DNA from 4 places in the Shewanella sp. 0m-8 genome. Region 1 is predicted to be linked to each of the others. Evidence: predicted binding sites of a transcription regulator. Region 1 holds the regulator's gene; each other region holds the start of a gene.

Region 1 (4,031 bases):
AACTTAAAGACCTGAGTAGTTAGCTATTGGGTAATGACTTGATATAGCTCTGATTCATTGCTGGTCTTTCTCAACTGCTTAACCACCGCTTTATCGTTGAGTTTTTCAGCCATACAAGACAGTGTTGCTAAATGTTGCTCACACTGATCAGATGGCACCAATAAAGCAAATAGAATATCGACAGGCTGCTTATCGAATGAGTCAAATGGGATAGGAACTTCACATTTAACCAATACTGCAACTGGACGTTCTATATTCGACAGCCTTCCATGAGGAATCGCTATACCATTACCTATTCCCGTGCTACCCATTTTCTCTCGTGCCAAGAGACTTTCAAAGATCTCTTGTGAAGAAAGGGTTGGGTACTGGACAGCGGCAATGTCACTGATTAACTCCAGTACTTTTTTCTTACTGCCCGGAGTGGCGCAGGTAGTGCACTCCGGCTGCAGGATGGTACTTAGTTCCATCGTTAGTGTTTAGTCAGCTTCTCTTTGTGTTTAATAACCTGACGATCTAGTTTATCGATCAGGGAGTCTATTGCAGCATACATATCTGCATGTTCCGAAATAGCAAATACTTCCCCTTTTTTAAGGTGAATTTTAGCTTCGGCAATCTGCTGCATTTTTTGTACATTCAAAATAACGTGCACATTATTGATCTGATCGAAATGTCGTTCAAGCTTTGTAAATTTCTCTTCTACATAACCGCGTAGTGAATCGGTGATTTCGATGTGATGTCCTGTCAGGTTGATTTGCATTATCGATCCTCCATGTGCCTAATTTTGAGTTATAAACTCTTACGTTGGTTTGAGGGCGGGATCAGCATCGCTTCTCGATATTTTGCAATCGTACGTCTAGCAACTTTAATCCCTTGTTCAGCCAGAAGCTGGGCCATTTTGCTATCGCTTAACGGTTTCCTCTGGTTTTCAGCTGCGACTAATTTCTTAATAAATGCCCTAATTGCTGTCGATGAGCATTCTCCGCCATCGTCGGTACCCACATGGCTTGAGAAGAAATATTTTAGTTCAAAAATGCCCCTTGGGGTGTGCATGTACTTCTGTGTGGTAACACGTGAAATGGTAGATTCATGCATTTCAACAGCTTCGGCAATGTCATTGAGTACCATAGGTTTCATGGCTTCTTCACCGAACTCAAAAAAGCCTTGCTGGAATTTGACGATACAGTTTGTCACTTTCAATAAGGTGTCGTTGCGGCTTTCCAGGCTCTTTATAAACCACTTAGCTTCTTGCAGGTGGCCACGGATAAATTGACCGTCGGCCTGATTCGTTGTGCTACGCGCCATTGATGCGTAATGCTGATTAACATTAATCTTAGGCATATAGTCAGGATTTAGCTCTACCACCCAGCGACCTTTTTTCTTGCTGACAGACACGTCGGGAATGACGTATTCATCTTTACTGCGTGCAATGGCAAGCCCAGGTCTTGGGTTAAGAGTTTGGATCAGTGTGATCGCCTCACGTAAATCATCCTCTTTGAGTTTGGTTTTACGCATTAACTGCCTAAAATCACGCCCCGCAATAAGGTCTAAATAGTCTTTAATCAGTAATCTTGCATTTTCAATGTGCGGTGTATCTGCGGCATATTGTGCTAGCTGGATAAGTAGGCATTCACTTAAGTTGCGGGCGGCAACACCGATAGGATCAAAATGTTGAATTCGTTTTAAAACGGCTTCGACTTCATCGAGTTCAGTTTCAGGATCGCCCATCGCTTCGAGAATTTCGTCACAGCTCTGGGTTAAATAACCTCGTTCATCGATCGCATCAATAATCGCGGTGGCGATAGCAAGATCGTTATCTGAAAATGGGGTGAGGTTCTTTTGCCACTCAAGATGCTCATATAAGCCTTCGCTAGTCTCGCCTTGGAATGGCATGTCATCTTCACGACTTACGCCTGAGCTAGCATTAGAGGAAACGGTGTAGACTTCATCCCAAGTGGTATCCATAGGCAGGTCATCGGGCATGGAATCTTGGGTGAGGGCTTCGGAGGTGTCAACGCTTGCGCTATCTTGGGTGAGTTCACTATTAGAGTCATTTACAGAGTGATCTTCATCGTTGATCATATCGCCATCTGACTGCTCTTCATCTAGCTCCAGTAACGGATTAGAATCTAATGCTTGTTGGATCTCTTGTTGCAGCTCTAAAGAAGACAGTTGTAACAGGCGAATGGCCTGTTGTAACTGGGGAGTCATAGTGAGCTGTTGACCCATTTTGAGCTGGAGTGACGCTTTCATTTTACCGCTATTCCCTACACTGTAGTTAAACGTTAAAGCTCGTTGAACTGGCGAAGGTTGCTCAAAAACTCAACACGTTGATTTTTTTGGAAATAATTCCATATTGAGTTTTTCAGCTTCCATACTGTGAATTAACTATAGCCTGAATTGTTCACCTAAGTACACCGCTCGAACCTGTTGGTTGTCCAAGATTTCGGCAGGTGTACCTTCAGCAATCAGATTTCCGTGGCTTACTATGTAAGCACGCTCACAAACGTCCAAAGTTTCGCGAACATTATGATCGGTGATCAGTACGCCCAGACCGCGACTCTTAAGTTGTTCAATAATTTTTTTAATATCGATAACTGAAATGGGGTCAACACCCGCGAACGGCTCATCTAACAAGATAAACTTTGGATTAGCTGCGAGTGCCCGAGCAATTTCTACCCGGCGGCGTTCGCCTCCAGACAATGCCATACCTTGGCTGTCACGAATGTGAGTGATATGAAACTCTTCGAGTAGATGCTCAAGTTGTTCTTCACGTTGCTCGTTATTGATGTCATGACGAGTCTGTAAGACGGCCATGATGTTGTCACGTACTGACAGCTTTCTAAAAATACTGGCTTCCTGAGGTAGGTAACCGATACCTTTACGGGCGCGTAAATGCATAGGATCGAGCGTAAGATCGTCATCATCAATAAAGATCTTACCCTTATCACTCTGTACTAGGCCAACCACCATGTAGAATGTCGTTGTTTTACCTGCACCGTTTGGGCCAAGCAAACCAACAATCTGACCTGTCTTTACGGTTAAGCTAACATCTTGTACGACGGCACGATTTTTATAGCTCTTAGCAAGATTGACCGCTTTTAAGGTGATTTGGTTCATTGCTGTTCCTGCTTTTTCGCTGGCGATTCTGGTTTCTCTTCCTGATAGGTTTCAGGCTGAATAATGGTGATAACTCTGTCATCGCCCTTGCCAGTACTTTCTGCAATAAGCTGTTGCAAACTGATGTTGTATTTAATGCGGTTACCTGTGACCTGGCTACCGTCTTGCGCTAGGGTGGCTTCGCCGACTAAGGTGAGTGTGCGCGTAGCAAGTTCGTAGCGGATCTCTTTTGCGCTAGCCGTTGCCGGGCGTCCATCATCCATTGTTTGGGTGTAAGTGGCTGGGTTACCAGTCGCCACAAGCGTTTTACCGCTCTTATCTTCTTTTGAGAAAACCCGTAGCTTATCGGCATTCATCTTGATTGTGCCCTGAGTGACTTCGACAGGCCCAAAAAAGATAACCTGATTATTCTTGATATCAGCTTCTTGGCTAGCGGCCGCAATTTTCACCTCTTGCATCAGGTCATCAACTTTAGCAACAGAGCTGAAACTGAGCAGACAAAATAGGCCTGCAAGGATAGATTGATTGTATTTCATAGCGTCCTTCTACTCAGCTAAAGCGTTTTCTTTAGCTAGTATGAGTGTAAAATTGTTCAATATGTTGGCGTTACTGAGCTTCGTAGATACCTTCTACTTGGCTGATTAGTTTTACGCTCTGGGCATTCAGGTCGGCATATAAGCCTACACCTTGAATGACGAATTCGTTGCCAGTGACGTGGATAATTTCATCTGACGTCATGATCATAGTATTCAAATCAAGATCTAAATAGCTGGTGCTTAACGTCTGTATCGGCTCTTCTGGGCTAATCGAGTCGATAATAACATTGTTTTCTAGCGTTACCTTGCCAGTGACTTTATTCAGGCTGCCTTTATCACTTTTAAGTCGCCATTCGGCTAGGCCATCATCAGGGTAAA
Region 2 (4,031 bases), on a different contig from region 1:
GGCAGACATTATCATCGTGGGGTTAGTGGGCGAACGTGGCCGCGAAGTAAAAGAGTTTATTGAAGAGATTTTAGGCCCAGAGGGACGTGCACGATCTGTTGTCGTGGCAGCACCTGCCGATACGTCACCGCTTATGCGTCTTCGCGCTTGTGAAACCTCTACTCGCATCGCCGAGTATTTTCGCGATTTGGGCTATAACGTATTGTTACTAATGGATAGCTTAACTCGCTATGCGCAAGCACAACGTGAAATCGCCCTTGCTGTGGGTGAGCCGCCGGCAACCAAAGGCTATCCGCCATCGGTATTTGCCAAACTGCCTAAATTGGTTGAGCGAGCCGGTAATGGTGGCGGTCAACAAGGCTCAATTACTGCGTTTTATACCGTATTAACTGAAGGCGATGATTTGCAAGATCCTATTGCCGATGCGTCAAGAGCCATTCTCGATGGTCATATCGTATTGTCACGCAGCCTAGCCGACTCAGGACATTATCCGGCTATCGATATCGAAGCATCAATTAGCCGTGTCGCACCTATGGTTATCAGTCCAGAGCACTTAGAGGCGATGCGAAAAGTTAAACAGGTTTACTCTCTGTATCAGCAAAACAAAGATTTGATCTCCATTGGTGCCTATAGCCAAGGTAGCGATCCACGCATCGATAATGCGATTCGCTTACAACCCGCGATGAACGCGTTTTTAAGGCAAACCATGAAAGACTCGATAACGTTTGATAGTAGCACCTTAATGCTGAGCCAATTGGGGGCGCAATGTCAGGCTTAACTTTTAAGCAGACCTCAATCATTCAGACCTTAGCCATTCAGGTGTTAGCCACTCAGACGTTAGCTCATCAGTGCTCAGGCAATAACAGAGTAGACTATCATGACTAAACCCGATCCACTGCACATGGTGCTTAAGCTGACGCAAGATGCCGAAGAGCAGGCTTCACTGCAGCTTCGCTCGGCGCAACTTGAGCTGCAAAGACGTCAAAGTCAGCTTGAAGCGCTGCAAAATTATCGTCTCGACTATATGAAACAGATGGAGCAGCAACAGGGGCAAAGCATTAGCGCCAGCCATTATCACCAATTTCATCAATTCGTACGTCAAATTGATGCGGCAATCGTGCAGCAGGTCAATACGGTGAAAGATGCCGATACTCAAAGGCAACACCGCCAAGCATATTGGCAAGAGAAACAACAAAAGCGTAAAGCGGTGGAGTTGTTACTCGCCAATAAAGCAGAAAAAGCCAAGCTTGCTGAATTACGCAGCGAACAAAAAATGGTAGATGAATTTGCATCGCAGCAGTTTTACCGTAAGCGGCAGCGTTAATTCTCAGCAGTTACCCACCTAAATAATCCCATTTATCCCTGATACAGAGCTCGTGTTAAAGCGCTCGTAATTAAGAGCTCCTAATTAGAGAGCTCAGTATTCATTTTTTGACAGCATTCATTTCACTGTTGATAGAGCAATATTGGCTCTTTTAGGTTATCCCTTCATTGATCTGTATCCCTGCAATAACGAGCGATTAAAGGCTGCGTTTGCTTTTGGCACTATTATTGCTTTCTATTGTGTTGACTGCCCCAATTCAGCCGATATTTTGACATATTCCCTCGTAGGTCGGTTTGATGAGTTAACCCTAACGGAGACGTAATGCAGCAGATGAACAACATTTTACTCAGTGGCTCAGAACATAGTAAAAAGGCCACTGAAAATAACAATAAATCTTTGGAGCCATCTCTTAAACCTAGGGCTAACTCTGAAGGTGATTCTGAAGTTGGTAGCTTTTCGGCTGCGCTGGAAAAAGCGGGTAAACAGACTGACACTAAGGCAGAGTCAGCTTCTTCAGCAGTTGATAAGCAATCATCAAGTGCGAGTTCAAGTTTAGAAATTACAGCAGAAAGCAACATTCAGGCACAAGCCAAGGCTGAGAGTGCTGCTGATGATGTCAGCCAGGTGTTTGCCCAGATCAATCTTGCAAATAATTTTGGTAGTGAAGCTCAGCTTGCCGCCAACGGCGAAAGCTTGCCGCTACAAGTGGCATCAGAAGCGACTTCAGAAGAGACATTAGCAAGTGAGCTTGAAGCGAGCGAACTTGCAGGCGATATCTTAACGGCGTTGAGTCAAGAGTCAGGCTTGTCAGAGCAAGAGCTAACTCAGCTTTCTGCCGCAGAGTTACACAAGCTGTTGCAGCAAAGCCAAATTTTAGATGCTAATGGCGAATTAACAGCGGAGTTTGCTGTTACGGCTAATGTTAATCTCGACTTGGGGGGTAATTCGCAGCCAAAACAGCAAGAGGTTGGGCTAGCCGGTCAAGCGGGAGTGACTGATAAAGCCGGTCTTGCCAATATTGCAACGGACCCTGAGGCGCTTCACTCTGCTCTAAAAAGCGCTGACGCGATTACGAAAAATGAGCCTCGCGACATTTTCGGTAAAGAGCTTGCCGGGTTATCTCAATTACAGTCTCAGTCTCAATCCCAATTACAGAAAGCCAGTGGTGAGCAGCTAAAAAATGCCGATGCCAGCAGCCAAACGATGACTAATCAGTTGGCTGCAACCGAACAACTTAAAACGGCTGAATTGTCGGTGCGAATGATGTCATCGCAAACGGGACAAGAGGCAAGTTTAACCGGTGCTGACGCAGCTCAGGATCTTAAAGCGTTAACGGGTTTGCAGGGGCAATCATTACAGCAGCAAGCAGGAGCGCAGCGTCAAGAAATACCACAGCTGCAATTGTCATTGAAACAAGGTGCTGAACAAACACCGCCAATGCAACAGATGATCCAGCGTTTCTCACCGATGATGAATCAGCAGCTGATCACCATGGTTAGCAACGGGGTACAACATGCTGAAATTCGCCTAGATCCACCAGAGCTTGGCCATATGATGGTGCGCATTCAAGTCCAAGGTGATACCACTCAAGTTCAATTTCAAGTAAGTCAGCATCAAACTCGTGATCTGGTTGAGCAAGCAATGCCAAGGCTGCGTGAGATGCTGGCAGAGCAAGGGATGCAGTTAACCGATGGCCAAGTGTCTCAAGGGGGCGGTGGAAATACCGACGGTGAACAAGGAAACGGCCGCAAAAATGACAGTGGTATGGCCGAAACGGATGAAATTTCAGCAGAAGAGTTGCTCGCAAGGTCAAATCTATCAACAAGTTCGGCATCAGGTATAGATTATTACGCATAAGCAGGTAATCTATAGCGGCTTAAGAATATTGATAAGAGTGATGACGTCGCTCTGCACTCCAGTTAGGGAAGAAAAATGGCAGAAGAAGCAACATTAGAACTAGAAGATAGCGCTGAGCCTCGCAGTAAAAAGAAGCTCATTTTATTCGGCGCAATTGCTATGGTGCTAATGACCATTATCGCTATTACAGCATGGATGTTATTGCGCTCAGATGATGTTGCAGAGGTTGCAGGTACGGGCGATACCGCTGTTGAATCTGCCTCAAGAAGCGGAGAAGCGTTTTATGCGGCTATGCCCAGACCATTTTTGTTCAATTTACCAGATAATGGCCGAACCCGCTTAGTCGAAATTAAAGTGCAATTAATGGTTCGTGGTAATGACGATGACACTTTGATTAAAAAGCATATTCCGTTAATTGAAGATGCACTGCTTACCACATTTAGTGGTGCTGATATCCAGAAGCTCAGCTCTCCTGCTGGTAAGGATGAATTACGTCTGTTAGCGCTGCGAAATGTACAAAATACCCTGCAGCCCGTAACTGGCCGCACAGTGGTAGAAAAAGTCCTATTTACCGGTTTTGTCATGCAATAAGTTGTGTGAAAAAAGTAATTATTTTATATAAGCAAAGGCGATATCGTGAGTGATTTATTAAGCCAAGACGAAATTGATGCACTGCTCCACGGAGTCGATGATGTCGATGACGATATTATTGACGACAATGAGCTCGATGCACGTTCATATGATTTCTCGTCGCAAGACAGAATTGTACGTGGTCGTATGCCAACGCTCGAGATCGTCAATGAGCGTTTTGCTCGGCACTTGCGGATCAGCATGTTTAATATGATGCGTC
Region 3 (4,031 bases), on a different contig from region 1:
TTCGCCAAAATGGCGCACTTACCCATACTAGACAACTTGTCCGCAGCTAAACGTGCCAAATCTTCTGGCCCGATAACAAGAACATTACCTTCGGTGGTGTAGCTAATGGTCGGTGGGATCAGATTTTGAATCATCTGAGTCCCAGCAAGGACCTTTTGTCGAACCTCTTTGAGTCCAACTTGTGTTTCACTATTGCTCACATTGCGTTCCTGAACAGTTCTTTGGCTGTTTCTGTACATGAGTATCGCTGTTATCTCATCGCGCTTTTCATTAGCACCAGCTTTTATTACTCTCTAAATACAGCAATTCACATACCAAATTTGTGGAAATAAAAACACTCTATAGTGACGTTAAACAACTTTATCGGTCGTAACATCACTGCTTTTTGGTTCATTTTTGGACAAGTCGTCTTTATTGTCGTCCAAAATGTCCGATACAGCTTTTGTATCATTAAGGTGTTCATTCTGATCGGTATTTTCAGCTGCAATCATCTCATCTGATGCTGCCTCAACGCCGTCTTTGGCTCCATTCTCATCATCTTCATCTTTGAAGTTATGGCGGAATACTTTCTTAAATAGCTCAGCAGAGACATCAGCTGTTAGCTTAGGCTGATTACTGTAATCAAGCGCATATTCAAGCAAGCCATCAATTTCGCTGTAGTGTGGCTGCTTCCATAGTGCCTTTAGTGCTGCAGCTTTTGCAGCCGGGTCTACATTAGCGCCCATAAAGCTGGCAAAACTACCACCGACTTCAATTTTTTCAGGATCAGGCAAGTCCTCTGCACGCAAAATCTTATCGGCTTGCGCTTCAGCTTGTGTGTCGTCAGAGGCTGGGGTTGAATCTGATGCTGTTACTTGCTCTGCTTCAGCTTGCTGTTGGGCTGCTAGCGCCTGCTCTTCGGCTTGTTGCTGTGCCGCGGCTTCTGCGGCAGCGACTTCCGCTTCACCCTCAGCCTCTACTTGTTGCTTACGTAAATTCCAGCGGGATAAAAATCCACTCATGTTCTGTCCGCTATGTGGTTAGTACTTGGCCCTTGGTTCTTACGGCGATCCACATGTTTACGGCGATGTGCGCTAATTTCGACTTCACCATGACGAGTAATGAACGCTTCAATCCAGCAGGCAATAGCCTTGGGCATAGGGATGTTTAATACTGGGGTATCAGCTTCTAAACAACCGGCTGCGACATTTTGGTCAGCAGATAAGGCAACTGGGATCCACTCACCTTCGAGCGTTTCATCACAGACGATATACAGCATCGCGTTATCCATATCGATATTGATACGGTAGCTGCCGCGCTCATCTTTGTGTAGCTCAAGTAGAATTAGGTAGGCACCTTCAGGTGCGGCGTGGGTGGCAGGAAGTATCTGATCGACCTCCCACTGTACTGAGGTCCATCTTCCGACTTGCTTCTCGGTCTTCTTAAGAGAAACGTACATTGGCCATTGGCTTTCGGTATGTTGCATTCAGTCTCCGTCTTGCCTGAGGTGGCTGCCGATATAGCAGTCCAACTATATAAATACTCCCCTAAGCTAAAGCAATATATGTGCCATACGATATCAATTAAATAGTTTGAACTAGATCAACTATTCCAAGCAAAGACTAGGACATTTTGTCTAAATAGCAATTACCGATAGGACATAAAAGGGCGACCCTAACACTAGAACTGTGATCTACTGCTAATTTATTCCCCCCTATAAAATTAGGTACAGATATTGCTTAGAACTAGGCGCAATTATTCCCTTTAACAGATGATGGGTCACATGACAGCATACAAAAGCAATCCAAAGTTAATTAAAACCAATACTGAAGTCCCTCTTACGATTGCTGTAACCGCCATTAATGAAAATGGTGAAAAAGTAGATAAGTTCATTGCTTGCGAACGCCCTCTCACTGTTTATCTAAATTGGCAGCCTATTGTGACGTTAATGACACTTGGCGCCCGAACTGAAGCATTGTCATTAGGCTATCTTAAAAACCAGGGATTCATCTCAGATATCAATAAGCTAGAATCTGTCATCGTTGACTGGGATGTGAATTCAGCCGCCATCATTACCAGTGAGAAAATTGAAAATCTAGATGAAAAACTGTCTGAAAAAACCGTCACAACAGGCTGTGGACAAGGTACGGTTTACGGCGACTTTATGACTGGACTTGATGACATTAAGTTACCCACGCCTCAGTTAAAACAGAGCATGATCTATAGCTTGCTTAAAAATATCAGTGCCTACAATGAAACCTACAAAAATGCCGGTGCAGTGCATGGTTGTGGCTTATGCCAAGAAGACCAAATTGTTGGCTTTGTTGAAGATGTCGGTCGTCACAACGCTGTTGATACCTTAGCCGGTGAGATGTGGTTAAACCAAGATTCGGGTAACAACAAACTGTTTTACACCACTGGACGTTTAACCTCTGAGATGGTGATTAAAGTCGCCAAAATGGGGATCCCAGTGGTGTTATCCCGCAGCGGCGCAACACAGATGGGATTAGAACTCGCACAACAGCTTGGAATTACCATGATTGCTCGCGCTAAAGGTCGCCACTTCTTAATTTATAACGGTGCTGAGAATATTGAATTTGATGCAATTGCCTAACCGAATAGACCTAATAACTAGTATTAAATGCGCAACAAGGATTAATCATGACCGAGCCGACTGACCTGATCTATATGAGTGCCAAACAGGTATCTGAGTACCTAGATCTCAATGAGAAGAAAGTCTACTCAATGGCCAACGACCGCATTCTTCCCGCGACTAAAATAACGGGTAAATGGCTATTTCCAAAGATCTTAATCGATAGATGGGTGATGGATTCATGCCACAGCGGCATGCTATCTGATCGTATGCACATCACAGGTAGCGATGACCCACTCTTGTCAATGTTGGTCGCTAGAATGATGTCACAGGTGGGTAAAACCGAGCTCATCAGTTACAGCTCTACTGGTTCACGCTTAGGTTTAGACTTGCTTTCACGAGGTTATGCCGATGTGTGTACTCTGCACTGGGGCAGTGTTGAAGAGCGTAGTGTTCGCCACCCTGCTTTGTTACAGGGTTACGCTAACCACCAGCAATGGGTCATGGTGCACGGCTATACCCGTAAACAGGGCTTAATGATGCGTCCAGACATGCATCACCGCTGTCAGGAGTTGGACAAAGTGTCCCAACAGTCTTGGCGTTGGGTCGCTCGCCAAGCGGGAGCCGGTAGTCAACAACACCTTGAACAGTGGCTGATGAAGCAAGGTGCTTCATTTGAAGAGCTAAATTCAAGTATTGTGGCACAGAGTGAACGAGAGTTAGCGGGTTATATTGCTCGTAACAATGCCGATATCGGTTTTGGCTGTCAGTCGGTGGCACTTGAAAGTGGCTTGAGCTTTGTGCCACTCGTCACAGAGTCTTTTGATTTTGTCATGCCGCAGGGGATCTACTTTAGACGCCAGCTGCAAAGACTTTTCAACTTATTAGCTGAGCCACAAACCCAACAACTCGCAGCTACGCTTGGGGGATATGACTTAACAGATTGCGGTAAGTTACTCTGGAATGGCCAGTAATAAACTAGAACGGCTTACATTGGGTACCTTGATGAAATACCATTTGCCATAAATCTCGATTTTTTCGCCAGATAGAACTGCGAATTGAAAAGCTGATGACATTCTCATCAGCTTTTTTTAATGTAGCTCGATAGGTTACCTGACAAACATCAGGCGCCAACTCTCTCACTCCAAATTGGCTAGTTTCAATCAATGGCATACGTTCATCGGGCAATCTAGCAAGCACTTCCGCTTTGCCAAAGCTATAGCCGCTGGCTGCAAACTCTAGAAAATCATCACTCAGCAAACGCTCCAGCTCAGCACGAGAAGCTCTCACTTCAGGCTTTTGCAGATAGAGTTCTAGCTCAACAAGTAGGTTTTCCAGTTTGAAGTTCACAATAGAATCCCGTAGCGCCAGTAGATTTATCCCTTTATCAGTCTAGGATAGCTTTTGATATTTTTGAAGTATCTCAGGTGCTTATTTAGCGATTAAACCTGACCACCTT
Region 4 (4,031 bases), on a different contig from region 1:
TTTCCATTGCTGACAACCATCAAAAATGAGCAAGTACTAGGAGAGAGCCAGCATGTCTGAAGGTAAGTTGTTACTGGTAGAAGATGACGCATCACTGCGCGAAGCGTTACTCGATACCTTGATGCTAGCTCATTATGATTGCGTCGATGTTGGCAGTGCCGAAGAAGCCATTTTGACCTTAAAAAGCCAACGCTTTGATATGGTTATTAGTGACGTGCAGATGGAAGGCGTCGGTGGGATAGGTCTGCTTAATTACTTACAGCAGCACCATCCTAAAGTTCCAGTATTGTTAATGACGGCTTATGCAACTATCGATAATGCTGTTAATGCAATGAAGTTGGGTGCGGTGGATTATTTATCAAAGCCGTTTTCTGCCGAAGTATTAGTTAATCAAGTTTCTCGCTATATGCCGGCAAAGGCTGCTGAAGGCACACCGATTGTGGCTGATGAAAAGAGCTTGGCCTTATTGGCTCTGGCGCAGCGCGTAGCGGCCTCTGATGCATCTGTGATGATTATGGGACCAAGTGGCTGTGGTAAAGAGGTGTTGGCTCGATATATTCATCAAAATAGTCAACGCGCCGAGCAGCCATTTGTGGCGATTAACTGCGCAGCAATCCCTGAAAATATGCTCGAGGCTACCCTGTTCGGCTACGAGAAAGGAGCGTTTACTGGCGCCTATCAAGCGTGTCCAGGTAAGTTTGAGCAAGCACAAGGTGGCACCTTATTACTCGATGAGATCTCTGAGATGGAGGTGGGGCTGCAGGCAAAACTGTTGCGTGTACTACAAGAGCGCGAAGTTGAACGTTTAGGCGGGCGTAAAACGATAAAGCTTGATGTTCGGGTGCTTGCTACTTCTAATCGTGATTTAAAAGCCATGGCAACATCGGGCGAGTTTAGAGAAGATCTGTATTATCGTATCAACGTATTCCCGCTGACCTGGCCTTCACTTAATCAACGTCCAGCCGATATTTTGCCCTTGGCAAGGCATCTACTGCAACGTCATGCATTGATTGCTAATTACAGTGAGTTACCCGAATTAAGCGAATGCGCATCACGACGTTTATTGACTCATCGCTGGCCTGGCAATGTGCGAGAGCTTGATAACGTAATTCAAAGAGCCTTGATTCTATGCACTGCAAAAGAAATAACGGCAGCAGACATTATTATCGATTCAGTAGAATTAGATTTTAACCCTGAAAGCACACCTTTAGTTGTTAATAAACCCGCAGAGCTTGAAGGTTTAGGTGATGAGCTTAAAGCACAAGAACATGTGATTATTTTAGAAACCTTGACTCAATGTAATGGCAGTCGAAAGTTAGTTGCTGAAAAACTTGGCATCAGTGCCAGAACGCTGCGCTATAAGATGGCAAAAATGCGCGACTCAGGAATTCAAATACCTGCTTAAAAGCTAAGACGAACGCTTCGCTCACGGAAGACGGAACGTGCGCAGGCTTACTGACGGAAAAGCAGGGCCTAGGTGCTAGGAAAACTAAGAAAGGTCCTAGGAAAGCACAAGCTGAGTCAAAAGCTTGCATAGGTTTATTTATGCCGTCGCTTTAATCTTTTAGGGCTTTTGCGTAAGCGAAGCGTTCCGTAGTGACATTCAATTAAATCAAATAGTCACGTGCTGTAAGGCCGCAGGCCGTTCGTCTATTGTTTTCCCGTCTCTGTTTTTAACGTCTTGGCTTTTTCTCGTTCCCTAGAAGTCACGAAGTGGCGCTCTCGAAGTGACGCAGTCACGTCCTCGCAGCGTAGCGTCCTTCTTGGCACTTCCCCTTCTTTTTACAAACTGGCAAGCTATTTGCTTTATCTCGCTATATCAACATTTTCGTCAAGAAAACGACATGGGAGCTAAGTATGCAAATTGGTGCGAATTCATTACTGCAAGAGATGCAATCACTTAATGGTCAAATTGGTACTTCAAGCATTCAAACGGGCATTGCGCGCCAGGTTCAAAATACTTCAGGTAGTGATTTTGGTCAGCTGCTGTCGCAAGCTGTTGGAAATGTAAGCGAACTTCAATCAAATGCTGCTAATCTCGCCACTCGGCTCGATATGGGAGATACCACAGTCACTTTATCTGATACCGTGATCGCTAGAGAAAAATCAAGCGTTGCTTTTGAAGCAACCGTGCAAGTGCGCAATAAGCTCGTAGAAGCTTATAAAGAAATTATGAGTATGCCTGTTTAGGCCGTTATTACGTAGAAACAGGGTGCAATAGTGAGTACAGAAATGGTCGTAGGTACAGGTTCTGGTTTAGCAACCAACCCGCAAACATCAGGTGTTCAAGAAGAACATAAGCCTGGCTTAATGGGGTCCTTAGGTGGCGTCGATATGTTACGCCAAGTGACGATGATTTTGGCGCTTGCTATCTGTCTAGCCTTAGCTGTTTTTGTGATGATCTGGGCTCAAGAACCCGAATATCGCCCCCTAGGGCAGATGAGTACCGCTGAAATGGTGCAGGTACTTGATGTTTTAGACAAAAATCAGGTGAAATATGAGATCCAGGGGGACGTGGTTAAAGTGCCCGAGGATAAGTATCAAGATGTAAAGATGATCTTAAGTCGTGAAGGCTTAGATAGTGCTGCGAATAAAGATGATTTCTTATCTAAAGATAGTGGCTTTGGCGTCAGTCAGCGTATGGAGCAAGCGCGCTTAAAGCACAGCCAAGAACAAAATCTTGCCCGTACCATCGAAGAATTAAAAAGCGTGACCCGCGCAAAAGTGATTCTAGCCTTACCGAAAGAAAACGTATTTGCTAGAAACCGTTCAAAACCTAGTGCAACGGTTGTAGTGAGTACAAGGCGCAGTGGTTTAGCTCAAGAAGAAGTCGACTCCATTGTCGATATCGTGGCTTCTGCGGTGCATAACCTTGAGCCCAATAAAGTCACCGTGACCGATGCTAACGGCCGCTTACTTAATTCTGGCAGTCAAGACGGCGTATCAGCTATTGCTCGACGTGAGCTTGAAATTGTTCAGCAGAAAGAATCAGAATATCGCAATAAAGTTGAGTCGATTCTGATGCCAATCTTAGGTCCTGAGAACTTCACATCTCAAGTTGATGTCAGCATGGATTTTACCGCGGTTGAACAAACTGCCAAGCGCTATAATCCAGACTTACCAGCATTAAGAAGCGAGATGGTTGTAGAGAACAATTCCAATGGCGGCATTAGTGGCGGGATCCCTGGCGCCTTATCAAATCAACCTCCAATGGCATCAGATATTCCTCAGGAAGTTAATGCAACAGAATCGGTAAAGCAAACATCGGGTAGTAGCCACAAAGAGGCGACACGTAATTTCGAACTCGATACCACTATTAGCCATACTCGTCAGCAAATTGGCACACTACGTCGTGTCAGTGTTTCCGTGGCTGTTGATTTTAAAAATGCGCCAATGGCAGAAGATGGCAGTGTTAACCGGGTGCCGCGGAATGAGCAAGAACTTGCCAATATCCGCCGCTTACTAGAAGGTGCTGTCGGTTTTAATACCCAGCGCGGTGATGTGATTGAAGTGGTTACCGTGCCATTTATGGATCAGCTTATCGAGGCCGCTCCAGCGCCTCAATTGTGGGAGCAACCTTGGTTTTGGCGTGTGATAAAGCTCGTACTGGGAGCATTAGTGGTTTTGGTCTTGATCCTTGCTGTAGTGCGCCCAATGCTGAAAAAATTAGTATACCCAGATAGCGTCAACATGCCGGATGAGCCATCGGTAGGTGGTGAATTAGCAGAAATTGAAGATCAATACGCTGCAGATACCTTAGGCATGTTGCAGCGCCCTGAAGCGGAATACAGTTATGCTGATGACGGTTCTATTATGATCCCGAACCTGCACAAAGACGATGATATGATCAAAGCGATCCGCGCACTGGTGGCTAATGAGCCTGAACTATCGACACAAGTTGTGAAAAACTGGTTACTTGAAGATGACAAATGATATTAGTGTAGAAGCGAAAACGGCGCCTGGCTTTAAGCCCAGTGACTTAAGTGGTATCGAGAAGACCGCCATTTTACTGCTAAGCCTGAGTGAAAGTG

Evidence for each region. The regulator sigma-54, encoded in region 1, starts transcription at its own class of promoters, with help from an activator protein. The targets are predictions, from matches to a motif close to GTTGGCACGNNNNTNGNNT.
Region 2: a site for sigma-54 is predicted at 1,539-1,557, ahead of ACVBIO_RS02910 (flagellar hook-length control protein FliK). Genes of this name have one in related genera too.
Region 3: a site for sigma-54 is predicted at 1,702-1,720, ahead of ACVBIO_RS19920 (formate dehydrogenase accessory sulfurtransferase FdhD). Genes of this name have one in related genera too.
Region 4: a site for sigma-54 is predicted at 1,789-1,807, ahead of fliE (flagellar hook-basal body complex protein FliE). Genes of this name have one in related genera too.

Annotation. Positions count from the first base shown of each region.
Region 1 covers NZ_JBRIMB010000028.1:43,794-47,824, forward strand. The annotation lists gene ptsN (PTS IIA-like nitrogen regulatory protein PtsN) at 24-467, opposite strand; gene hpf (ribosome hibernation promoting factor) at 470-757, opposite strand; gene ACVBIO_RS13780 (RNA polymerase factor sigma-54) at 787-2,250, opposite strand; gene lptB (LPS export ABC transporter ATP-binding protein) at 2,386-3,117, opposite strand; gene lptA (lipopolysaccharide transport periplasmic protein LptA) at 3,114-3,653, opposite strand; gene lptC (LPS export ABC transporter periplasmic protein LptC) at 3,724-4,031, opposite strand, start outside.
Region 2 covers NZ_JBRIMB010000004.1:15,702-19,732, reverse strand. The annotation lists gene fliI (flagellar protein export ATPase FliI) at 1-778, shown strand, start outside; gene fliJ (flagellar export protein FliJ) at 878-1,324, shown strand; gene ACVBIO_RS02910 (flagellar hook-length control protein FliK) at 1,646-3,181, shown strand; gene fliL (flagellar basal body-associated protein FliL) at 3,257-3,772, shown strand; gene fliM (flagellar motor switch protein FliM) at 3,818-4,031, shown strand, end outside.
Region 3 covers NZ_JBRIMB010000063.1:15,772-19,802, reverse strand. The annotation lists gene ACVBIO_RS19935 (4Fe-4S binding protein) at 1-239, opposite strand, end outside; gene ACVBIO_RS19930 (DUF3306 domain-containing protein) at 351-1,001, opposite strand; gene ACVBIO_RS19925 (DUF3305 domain-containing protein) at 998-1,465, opposite strand; gene ACVBIO_RS19920 (formate dehydrogenase accessory sulfurtransferase FdhD) at 1,751-2,593, shown strand; gene ACVBIO_RS19915 (substrate-binding domain-containing protein) at 2,641-3,546, shown strand; gene ACVBIO_RS19910 (nuclear transport factor 2 family protein) at 3,551-3,922, opposite strand.
Region 4 covers NZ_JBRIMB010000004.1:22,323-26,353, reverse strand. The annotation lists gene ACVBIO_RS02950 (sensor histidine kinase) at 1-60, shown strand, start outside; gene ACVBIO_RS02945 (sigma-54-dependent transcriptional regulator) at 53-1,405, shown strand; gene fliE (flagellar hook-basal body complex protein FliE) at 1,858-2,190, shown strand; gene fliF (flagellar basal-body MS-ring/collar protein FliF) at 2,233-3,933, shown strand; gene fliG (flagellar motor switch protein FliG) at 3,923-4,031, shown strand, end outside.